2 regions of the Legionella hackeliae genome follow, and region 1 is predicted to be linked to the other one. Evidence: riboswitches for the same ligand, from Rfam matches in the RefSeq annotation. Region 1 holds a riboswitch; the other holds the start of a gene.

Region 1 (5,205 bases):
CCACGACGCTGTTATTGTCACGCCCCATTGGGGGGTGGAATATCAAACTCGTCCTAATAAAGCGCAACAGGCATTGGCAAAAGAATTTGCTGAAGCAGGAGCGCTTGCGATTCTGGGGTCACATCCACATTGCGTGCAACCTTTTGCCTGGTTAACCACCCAAAATGGCAGAAAAGTGTTCGTCGCTTATTCTTTGGGGAATTTTATATCGAATCAGGGTAGTCTTAAAAATCGAAGCAGTGGTTTATTGTCACTACATCTTGAAAAAAATGAGAATGGTCGTATTTCGATTGCAAAGATTCTCTATCAACCCACGTTTATGGAAAATCGTGGCAATCAAATGCGTTTAACATTAGTCACTTCAAAAAAGCATCCTGCTTATCAATGGCTGAAAAAGGTGATTGGGGAGGGCTATCTAATTTTGCCCACCGAGGAGAAGGCAATGGCTAACACGTCTGCGCGCTCCTCATTGTAAGGGTGAATCAAATTTTGATAATACAATGCTATTTAATGATGAAGCCTCAAAGAACTCTCCGCGCATTGCTCGCAGTATTTGTTGCAGAGAAAGAAATTGGGCACTTAACTGAAAATACAAATCACCGGTCTGTCTCTCGTAGAGCTCTCCAACCGTAAGATAGGCCGCTTGACCAATATCGGCAAAATAGTCAAGGCTAACGTGACGCTTTTTGGCAATACCCGGGAAAAGCCCGCAGAACAATAGACTTTTGTCTCCCACATCTTTTAATAACTCAACTTGTCGACGCGGATTATTCATTGATTCCAGGAAATCCAAGGCAATAACGGATTCAATCAGTCTTGGTCCTTGAGAAAACCTCATCAGCAAAAATACCAGATAACTCTCTGTATTTTCGTTGAGAACCAGCTGTGTAGTGGCTTGCGCTTCATTAACCAGCGCATGCCATTGACTGATTTCGGTGGGATGCAAAATCAATTGCTTCATAGTATCCCCCAATCCATGCTTTTGCTTTTACTGTTAGTTTAGCAAACTACATACCAATATGCGGGAAACAATGTCTTTTATCTAAATACAGCAAGCGATAGGATTAATCTCGCTAAAAGGAGCCTCAGGTAGATAATCATTCGTGTAGCATTCATTCAGAGGAAACTGCTTATCAATGACTGCTAAATGCTGTGCATAACGTGCTACCTTTGCCCAATCGCGCTCGACATTCATTAAAGATCGCGAGAAAAAAGGCAATGTCCTTAAGAAAATTTTGCGATACATTTCACTGGCCAATTGTGGTTTTTGTTCGCACAGCAATTCAAACGCTTCGTCAGGGTTTTCCAGGGTATAGGCCATGCCACGCGATGTAGCTTTGAGAAATCCTTTAACCAACTCAGGATTTTTCAAGGTAGCATCAGGGACAATAAACTGAACAGAGCAAAAACAACAGCAACCCAGGCCTGCTAATTGATCAAGCCGTAAAAAAATGGTCTCTCCTTTTAAATAGTCCAATTCCACACGTTGAAAATTAATGAAACCCACTCCAATGTCTACTTTCTGACGACAAATTGCATCACTAAGATTCATGCCAATGCGTACTGTTTCATAACTACCAGCATCAATGCCGGCAAGTGTTGCCAAATCATCAATAATCTTCTTACCGAATTCACCAATATATCCAACCCGCTTACCGACAATATCATAAAAAGTTTTTATCCCGCTCGATTTTAAAGCGATTAGCCCTGTGGGTGGCTCATCAAGAAGAGTCCCAATGGAACTTACCGGGTAGCCTTTGGCGCGAGCAACTACCGTATGAATCATTGCTTTGACCCCAAAATCGACCTGCCCCAAACCAACAATTTCAGTCACATCACTGGGATCATTAGGTTCTAAAATAGCTAAATGAATACCCTCGTCTTTGTAATAACCTAGCGCTTGGGCTACAAAAAGCGGTGTATGATAGGGATTTGCATACCAATTTAATAATAATGTGGTTCTAGAATGAAGCTGATGCATTTGCCAAGTCTCCTTAATAATTAAAAATGTGAGATGGCAAAAGGCACACAGCAGTAGATGCGTGATTTCAAGGCAATCCTTACGCTGGTATTAACCAGTTCAAGTTCGACGGGTATTTCTCAGCCGTTACCGGCACCCCGAGCCATCTATAGATCCAGAAAATCGGTGGATACTTACCTGCTTTTCGGATTGCAGCTATGCTAAGCGAGCATTGGATTTCTTGTCAATGAATGAAAAATTATTTCACTCTTTTATTTGGATAAAAGCTTAGTTTTAATGGATAAACTTATGCACATTTCTACAGCTTGGTTCCTTTTAATGTGTGATTGAAGATTCCCGAGTGGATATAGCTACATTATGGAAAATACTAAGTAAAGGCAGAATCTACGCTTAATTAACTAATTGTTAACCGAATATTTTCTAATTGTTTTAATGATCCATGGCCTGGTTTTAGATTAAAGATACCGCGTTTAATTCTAAAAAATTTTCCTAAGTTTGAGGATTTATCTAAACAATCAGTTATTAATTCTTTTTTTCTCTTCAAAGATAATGTTTGTATGTGTTTCACAACACTCTCTTTATGCATAGCAAGGGCTTTTAATTGAGAAGGGGCAATGAATTGTTTTGTTGTAAGTGCTGATACTATAAGTTCAGCACTGTCTTTATGCTGAAGAAATGTTTGTATTTCGTCCTCGTGCATTATTTTTTCAGCAGGTAGTGTTTTAAAAAAACTAAATGGGTCGTCGATATTACCCGGATTATAGGTCTCCAAATTAACATCAGTGGCTTTATGATAATACCATTTACCGGGATGGCGAATTGAACTATAAATCCCGAGTTGTCTATCGGTGGGGAAAATTATTCCTGGTCTAATTTTAGCGTTTAGTAAATGTTCTTCTATTTTTTCCAAAGTTTTCTGACACTCCTTTTCAAATCCAGGAGAAATATAGATAGTAAACTGCATTCCTTCCTAGAATCGTAAGCTGTTTTTTACTTTTTGTTTTCTAAAATCGATGAGGTTCTCATAGATATTTTTTGTATAAATAAATAGCTCGTCTCTATTTAAAGAGTATTGGAAAAAGAAACTACGTAATTTAGGTAAGTTTGTATGAAAGAAATGAATCGCCATTCGCTACGGCGGTATGAATCTATTTCTTGATATATTTTATGAAAAGTCTTTCTTAAAAACTTTAGATTTGGAGAGTTCTGATTCTGTAAAAACCGCTTATGTTCTTCAAGAAGATGCTCGAGTCTGTCCTGTCTACCCTGTTTAAATTTTTCAATTACATTAAGGTTGGCTACTTTGAAACACATATTTTCTTGAGCAAGCAAAGGGAGGATTATTTCCCAGGCCTGATTCATGTCTTCTTGATGGACGCTAACGCGTGCTTTCCAATTGGTATAAAGTTTTCTATAGACCCTATTTGGTATTTGCCATGGACGAAAATTTATAAAATAGGATATGTCAGTTAAATATCTCTTAATGGTATATTTTTTACACAGATTACTGTTAGAAGAAATCACGTAATCAGGATCAATTAAATCAGTATATCTCATGGAAGCGTTTTCAAGACAGCATGAGAAATTGTAGCATTCTGTTCAAAAAAATCACAATTAATTCTCTAGTATAAGAAAACCCCATATCATTGAAAAGAATACATTATGATACATATCATTTCATTTTACTTCAAAATAGCATATTATGCGCGTTTTAGGAGGAGTCTATGGGCATCGTAAAAATATCTGATGAATTACATGAGGCAACAAAACTAATGGCTAGAGCTATGAGTCGCTCAATAAATTCACAAGCGGAGTATTGGATTCGGGTAGGGAAATTGGCAGAAGAGAATCCTACCATCACTTATCCTGAAATTCTTAAAATTATGGTAAATCAAGCCTCATTAGGTGAAATGCATTATGTTAGTGAAGACGCCTGAAGAAATAGAAAAAATGCGAGTAGCCGGAAACTTGGCGGCATTAGTACTTCATATGATTGAGCCTTATGTAGTTGCGGGTGTAAGTACGCATGAGCTTGAACAAAGATGTCGTAAATATATTATTGAAGACTTAAATGCAATTCCTTCGACCTTAAATCACTATGGATTTCCGGCGTGCATTTGCACATCCATCAATCATGTTGTCTGTCATGGAATACCCTCTGATAAAATTATTAAAGACGGGGACATTCTTAATATTGACGTTACAGTACAAAAAGATGGATATATTGGTGATACAAGTAAAATGTTTTTAGTCGGCAATGTCAGCCCCTTTGCTAAAAAGCTGGTGAAGATTACTCAAGAATGTCTTTATAAAGCCATTGATATCGTTCGTCCTGGTATTCGACTTGGAGATATAGGAAGTATTATCCAGGAGCATGCTGAAAAAAATCGATATTCTGTTGTTCGTGAATTTGGGGGGCATGGGATTGGTAAAACAATGTGGGAGAAACCCGATGTTATGCATTTTGGAAAACCCAATACGGGTTTACAACTACAGGCTGGAATGACCTTTACTATTGAGCCAATGATCAATTTGGGGAGTAAGGACATCAAAACTTTAGGGGATGGATGGACTGTTGTCACGAAGGACCATAAATTATCTGCACAATGGGAACATACAATTTTAGTCACAAGCAGTGGGTATGAGGTGCTTACTCTAAGACCAGATGAGCATATAGTTATTTAATAAAGGTGTAAGAAAGAATATATGAGGTATTCCCTTAAGCGGTGGGCAAATCAAGGAATAAGTTACCATGACAACAGGGTACAATGGCTTGCTATGTTATAAACAAACGGAAATTCATAGTCAGGGAAAACTGAAGTTTTTCCTTGAAAAACACAGTACAAAAGAGGGAACCTGGGGAAAGCTTTCCTTGCACGAAGGAGAAATTGATTTTGTATTTATGAATGGTCAGGGAGAAGAGCAGTCACGGATTAGACTTGATAAAAAACATCCTCAACTTCTTATTCCTCCTGCCATATGGCACAAAGTGGTTCCAGTGAGTGAAACATTTAATGCAACTTTAGAGTTTTATTGCATACCCCTTCGTTATTTTAACAAGAAATACGGTTTAGGGGCTGTGCATAGCGATTTAGTCTATGTCTACGAGACTTATTTAGGCCATTTACAAAACCTAACTATTTTGGATGTTGGCTGTGGGTCTGGCAGAAACTTGCTGTACTTAGCAAAAATGGGGCATCGAGTAACCGGGATTGATCACAGTC
Region 2 (5,205 bases), 660 kb from region 1:
GCTTTACAAAATGGGAAACCAAGCCTGGATTAGCACCATGAGTGATTACCGCCGTGGGTGCTTGATGTTTTTTTAGTTTTAAAACCTCTGTTCGCAGCGCATAATTTGAACGCGAAGAGGGGGACAGTGTTTTATCAACATAACCACCTTTCCAAGGCTCTGTACTGGCATCAAGATAAAGAATACCTTTGTCCTGACAAAGTTTTATCAGTGAAACGCTAGAAACATCCACAGATAAATTCAATAAAAAATCACCCTCTGACAAAATATTCATTAAAAAAGGCAGATAATTTTCCGGAGTAAGCGCCATAATCTCCAAAAAAAGACCAAATTCTTTGGCAACCTGTGCACCTTGTTCATCCTTGGTAATAATAATGATTTGCGAGGGAGTAAGTTTTAAATGACGAAATAACAGCGGTAAAATAGCCTGGCCGATGCTACCAAAACCTATGATTACAAGTTTATTCGATAAGGCTATGTATTTATTCTCATAATCTTCCATGTTTTCCCCATAGCAAAACCATAACCCAGGCGACTTTTTTCTTATCCTTTAAGCGTAGAAGAGATTCTAAGGGAAAACAAAAATACTTTACTCTGAATGATTTGCAGCCAAAAGCAATCCTTTGAATAAAGGCCAATCGGGGGCGTGTAAGCTGTCCACAAAACGCGCCTTATAAGAGCCTGGTTCTTTTGTTTTGGTGTAAGCTAATTGACCACATAAACCAAAATAGGCAGTTGCCATTAGCGCCGCTTTATAGAAATCATTCTGCAAGGCTGCAAAAGCAGCAATCACCGCAGTCAATGTACAACCCATCCCAGTAATAAGTGGCATTAACGGTGATCCAAACGGTAAATAACTTGCTTGTGTGCCGTCTGTAATGTAATCAACAGGGCCACTAACAATAACTATTTTATTTCCTTGTGCAAGTTGATTGGCTATATCCGTGGCTGTGCTGACATTGTCGACTGTTTCGACTCCTTTGGTATGACTATGTTCTCCTCCAAGAGCAAGTATCTCACTGGCATTACCACGAATTACATTGACATAAGGCAGTAACATTCTGGCAGTATCTGTCCTCAGTTGACTCGCCCCAGCGCCTACAGGATCAAAAATTATTGGTTTTTTTCGTGCGGCCGCTGCTTCAACAGCTTTTTGAATTCTTGCACAAAAGGCGGGATGAAGGGTTCCTAAATTAATATTCACTGCATCACTAATGTTCACTAATTCTTCAATTTCTTCTTCCGCTTCAGACATTAATGGCGCAGCCCCTAAAGCCAGTAAGCTATTCGCCATAAAATCCATGGTAACAACATTGGTTAAGCATAAGACAAGTGGTTTTTCTTGGCGTAAATTGACTACTGATAACTCTAATTCATTCATTAACGCCAGCATATTCTCTTCCTTCTATTAAATAACGGAGTTTTCGGGCCATCACCGCAGGTTCCTCTGCATCATGAAGAGCTTCAATAACAGCAATGCCTTTTGCACCAGCGGAGAGTACTTCAATGACATTCAATTGATGAATACCCCCAATAGCAACTATGGGATGTAAAGAACATCGGGCCAATTCCCTCACACCATCAATCCCCCAAAGTCGTCGAAGATTATGCTTATGCTTGCTCGCAAAAACAGCACTCGCTGCAATATAGTTTAGCTCGTAATTGTTCGCTCGTACCAACTCCTCTTCACTTTCAATCGACAAACCCAGCAACTTATTTGCACCTAAAACTTGTCTGGCTTGCACAGGCGAGCCATCAGTTTGACCTAAATGCACCCCTTCAGCATCTATTTCCAGGGCGAGCTTAATATTGTCATTAATAATCAGAGGAATTTGATAGGACTTTAGAAGTGCATGGAGTTCGGAGGCAAAGGGCAATAACTCTTGGAAAGACGCCTTCTTTTCACGAAGTTGCACACTGGTTATACCGGCACCTGAGGCAACGCACTGTTCGATAAAACGTAAATAGGCTGGCAATGAAATCTGTTGTCGATGAGTGATCAACATGAATTTATAAAAAGGGTCTCGCATAATATCCTTGACTAAAAAATAGTGAAAGGAATGGAGACAGCATAGCGGAGCTGCTATATAAATAGTCTGGTCTCACACTCCCTCCGCAGGTTTTAACCAGAGCAGGTTATAAGGGTTTTTCTCAGCCTTGCATCACTGCAAAGCACCCCCGGTGAAGGCACGTACTCTAGAGTAAGCGATACTCATTGTCAACGGCAAAGACGGCCCATCGCTCATCGCACATAACTTTATTGATCCGTGGTGTATTGAAAAAAATGGTTTAGAAACAGGACGCTTATGCATCATGAGCAACAAACCTTCCACTGATACCAAAATGTCAAATGGAAAGCCTATTCAGGAAGGCGTGCGCGTAAAGCTGCCTGAAGGCATCACTTGGGATATGCTGGCCAAAATGACGCCAGATGAGATTAAAGAAAAAGGGGTATATCCTCAAGGATTTTTGCCGTTACCTCATCCGAATCATCCTGAAGGAGGCATGCTTTTTCCCAAATTCGCAATTGATGAAATTAATAAACAGGAAAATCGCGATTTAACTCGTTTTGATTTGGATTTTGATTTGCCTGATCATTTCTTACCCCCTTTCCCAGCACCTATTTTCCTGACAACGCGACCTGATTTAGGCGATGTATCGCAAGGAAAATTGGTCACCATTAATAACTATTTTGAGCTTTTTAACGGAATACTAAATCCTAAGCAATTAGAAGGTTTAAGGTTATTAGTGACACCGTTCCCACAACAACAGTTTAATCAAACAGACGATCGTCGTACTAAAATTCCAAGCCGTGGCGTTGCTTGTTTTGATTGCCATGCGAATGGTCATACCAACGCATCCACGCACCTTGTCGGTGATATTCGCCCTCAAGAAGTACGGCACCGTCTCGATACACCAAGCCTAAGAGGCGTTAATATCCAGCGCTTATTTGGTTCACAACGGGCACTCAAAAGCGTCGAAGATTTTACCGAATTTGAACAACGCGCCGCTTATTTTGATGGAGATCCCGTCATAGCAACGAAAAAGGGTGTGAACATTCTTGAACGCGGTAGCCAAATTCATTTTATGGCGGAATTCCAGGAGTTATTAGATTTCCCACCAGCACCTAAATTAGCCATTGATGGCCATTTGGACCCAACGAAAGCGACAGAAGCAGAGCTACGTGGAGAGGCCTTATTTTTTGGCAAAGCCAAATGTGCGACTTGCCACACGCCTCCTTATTACACCGATAATACCATGCATAACCTAAAAACTGAGCGTTTCTTGAAGCCTGTGATGGTAAATAAAATGAAGGCTATTGGCGATGGTTCAATCAAAACCTTTCCCTTGCGCGGAATCAAAGACTCACCACCGTATCTTCACAATGGTCGTTTGTTGACCTTAGCTGATACAGTGGAGTTCTTTAATCTCATCCTGGAGTTGAAATTAACACAACAGGAAAAAGAAGATTTAACAACCTTTATGAAAGCACTGTAAGGTTAATTCCCAGTATTAAAGAGTGGTTATTGTTTACAAAACCACTCTTTTTTTTCAATTAAGAGAATTGCTTGCTTCACTGCGTTCGCAATGACGAGGACTTGTATCGCGACCGGACTTAGAATGATTATGAACTGGTTTTTGGCAGCACTGCGAAGCAATCCAATACAAGGGCGCCCTACCCTCGCTTACTTAACAAGGGTTTTAAAAACTGTCCGGTATATGATTCTTTACAGCCAGCAACCTCTTCCGGGGTTCCACTGGCAATAATTTGACCGCCTTTGCTCCCCCCCTCGGGACCAAGATCAATAATCCAGTCGGCTGTTTTTATCACATCTAAATTATGCTCAATGATAATAATTGTATTACCCTGTTCCCTTAAGCGATTAAGAACACTCAGCAATTGTTTGGTATCGTGAAAATGTAATCCAGTTGTCGGCTCATCAAGAATATAGAGGGTATTGCCAGTATCTCTTTTAGATAGCTCACGCGCTAACTTAATACGTTGGGCCTCTCCCCCGGAAAGTGTTGTTGCACTTTGCCCCAATCGGATATAGGAAAGTCCAACATCAATTAATGTTTGGCATTTTCTGGCAACGACTGGAATTGCATCAAAAAAGGTTCGCGCATCTTCAACAGTCATATCCAGCACTTCGTGAATGTTTTTGCCCTTATATTGAATTTCCAGCGTTTCGCGATTATAGCGTTTTCCTTTACAAACATCACAAGCAACATAAATATCGGGCAAGAAATGCATTTCCACTTTAATTAAGCCATCTCCTTGACATGCTTCACAGCGTCCGCCACGCACATTAAAACTAAAACGCCCGGGCTGATAGCCGCGTGCTCGAGACTCAGGTGTTCCTGAAAACAATTCGCGAATAGGTGTAAATAAGCCCGTGTAGGTCGCAGGATTAGAGCGTGGCGTGCGACCAATTGGACTTTGGTCGATATCAATGACTTTGTCACAAAGTTCCAGTCCTTTAATTTCTTTAACAGAACCTGGAGTTAGAAGACTAGCACGGTTCAATTTATTCGCAGCAATAGGATAAAGTGTGTCATTGATTAAACTTGACTTGCCAGAACCAGAAACGCCAGTAACGCAGGTAATAACGCCTAAAGGAATATTGACATTCACGTTCTTTAAATTGTTGCACTGCACTCCTCTTAGCTGCAGCATTTTTTCTTTATTATGAGCAATACGACGTTCAGGCACTGGAATTGATTGAAAGCCCGCAAGGTATTGACCGGTAAGCGATTGCTTATTTTTCATAATTTCGGCAGGCGTTCCTTGGGCGACAATTTGGCCTCCATGAACACCGGCACCAGGCCCTATATCCAACACAAAATCAGCAGCACGTATGGCATCTTCATCATGTTCAACAACAATGACAGTGTTACCCAGGTTGCGCAAATGTAAGAGCGTTTTTAATAGACGCTCATTATCACGTTGATGCAATCCAATTGATGGCTCATCGAGAATATACATTACTCCTACCAAGCCAGATCCAATTTGGCTAGCTAAACGAATTCTTTGAGCTTCACCACCCGATAACGTTTCGGCACTACGAGCGAGGGATAAGTAATCCAATCCTACATTTACCAAAAAACCCAAACGTTCAACAATTTCTTTATTGATTTTGGAGGCAATTTCGCCACGATAACCTGTTAGCTGCAAGCCCCGGAAAAACTCAAAAGCTTCCTCAA

What was found. Region 1 has a riboswitch for thiamine pyrophosphate ahead of LHA_RS14075 (ABC transporter substrate-binding protein). Riboswitches for the same ligand answer to the same signal wherever they lie in the genome.
Region 2: it holds a riboswitch for thiamine pyrophosphate, as region 1 does, so the genes downstream of both, thiE (thiamine phosphate synthase) here and LHA_RS14075 (ABC transporter substrate-binding protein) in region 1, are expected to answer to the same signal.

What each region holds. Positions count from the first base shown of each region.
Region 1 is NZ_LN681225.1:3,178,040-3,183,244, reverse strand. Features, by position in the region: gene LHA_RS14085 (CapA family protein) at 1-475, shown strand, start outside; gene LHA_RS14080 (hypothetical protein) at 467-961, opposite strand; gene LHA_RS14075 (ABC transporter substrate-binding protein) at 1,043-1,981, opposite strand; TPP riboswitch at 2,040-2,131, opposite strand; gene LHA_RS14070 (hypothetical protein) at 2,376-2,945, opposite strand; gene LHA_RS14060 (ParD-like family protein) at 3,706-3,918, shown strand; gene map (type I methionyl aminopeptidase) at 3,899-4,666, shown strand; gene tehB (SAM-dependent methyltransferase TehB) at 4,734-5,205, shown strand, end outside.
Region 2 is NZ_LN681225.1:397,954-403,158, reverse strand. Features, by position in the region: gene LHA_RS01910 (homospermidine synthase) at 1-502, opposite strand, end outside; gene thiM (hydroxyethylthiazole kinase) at 590-1,393, opposite strand; gene thiE (thiamine phosphate synthase) at 1,374-2,030, opposite strand; TPP riboswitch at 2,091-2,190, opposite strand; gene LHA_RS01895 (hypothetical protein) at 2,314-3,498, shown strand; gene uvrA (excinuclease ABC subunit UvrA) at 3,677-5,205, opposite strand, start outside.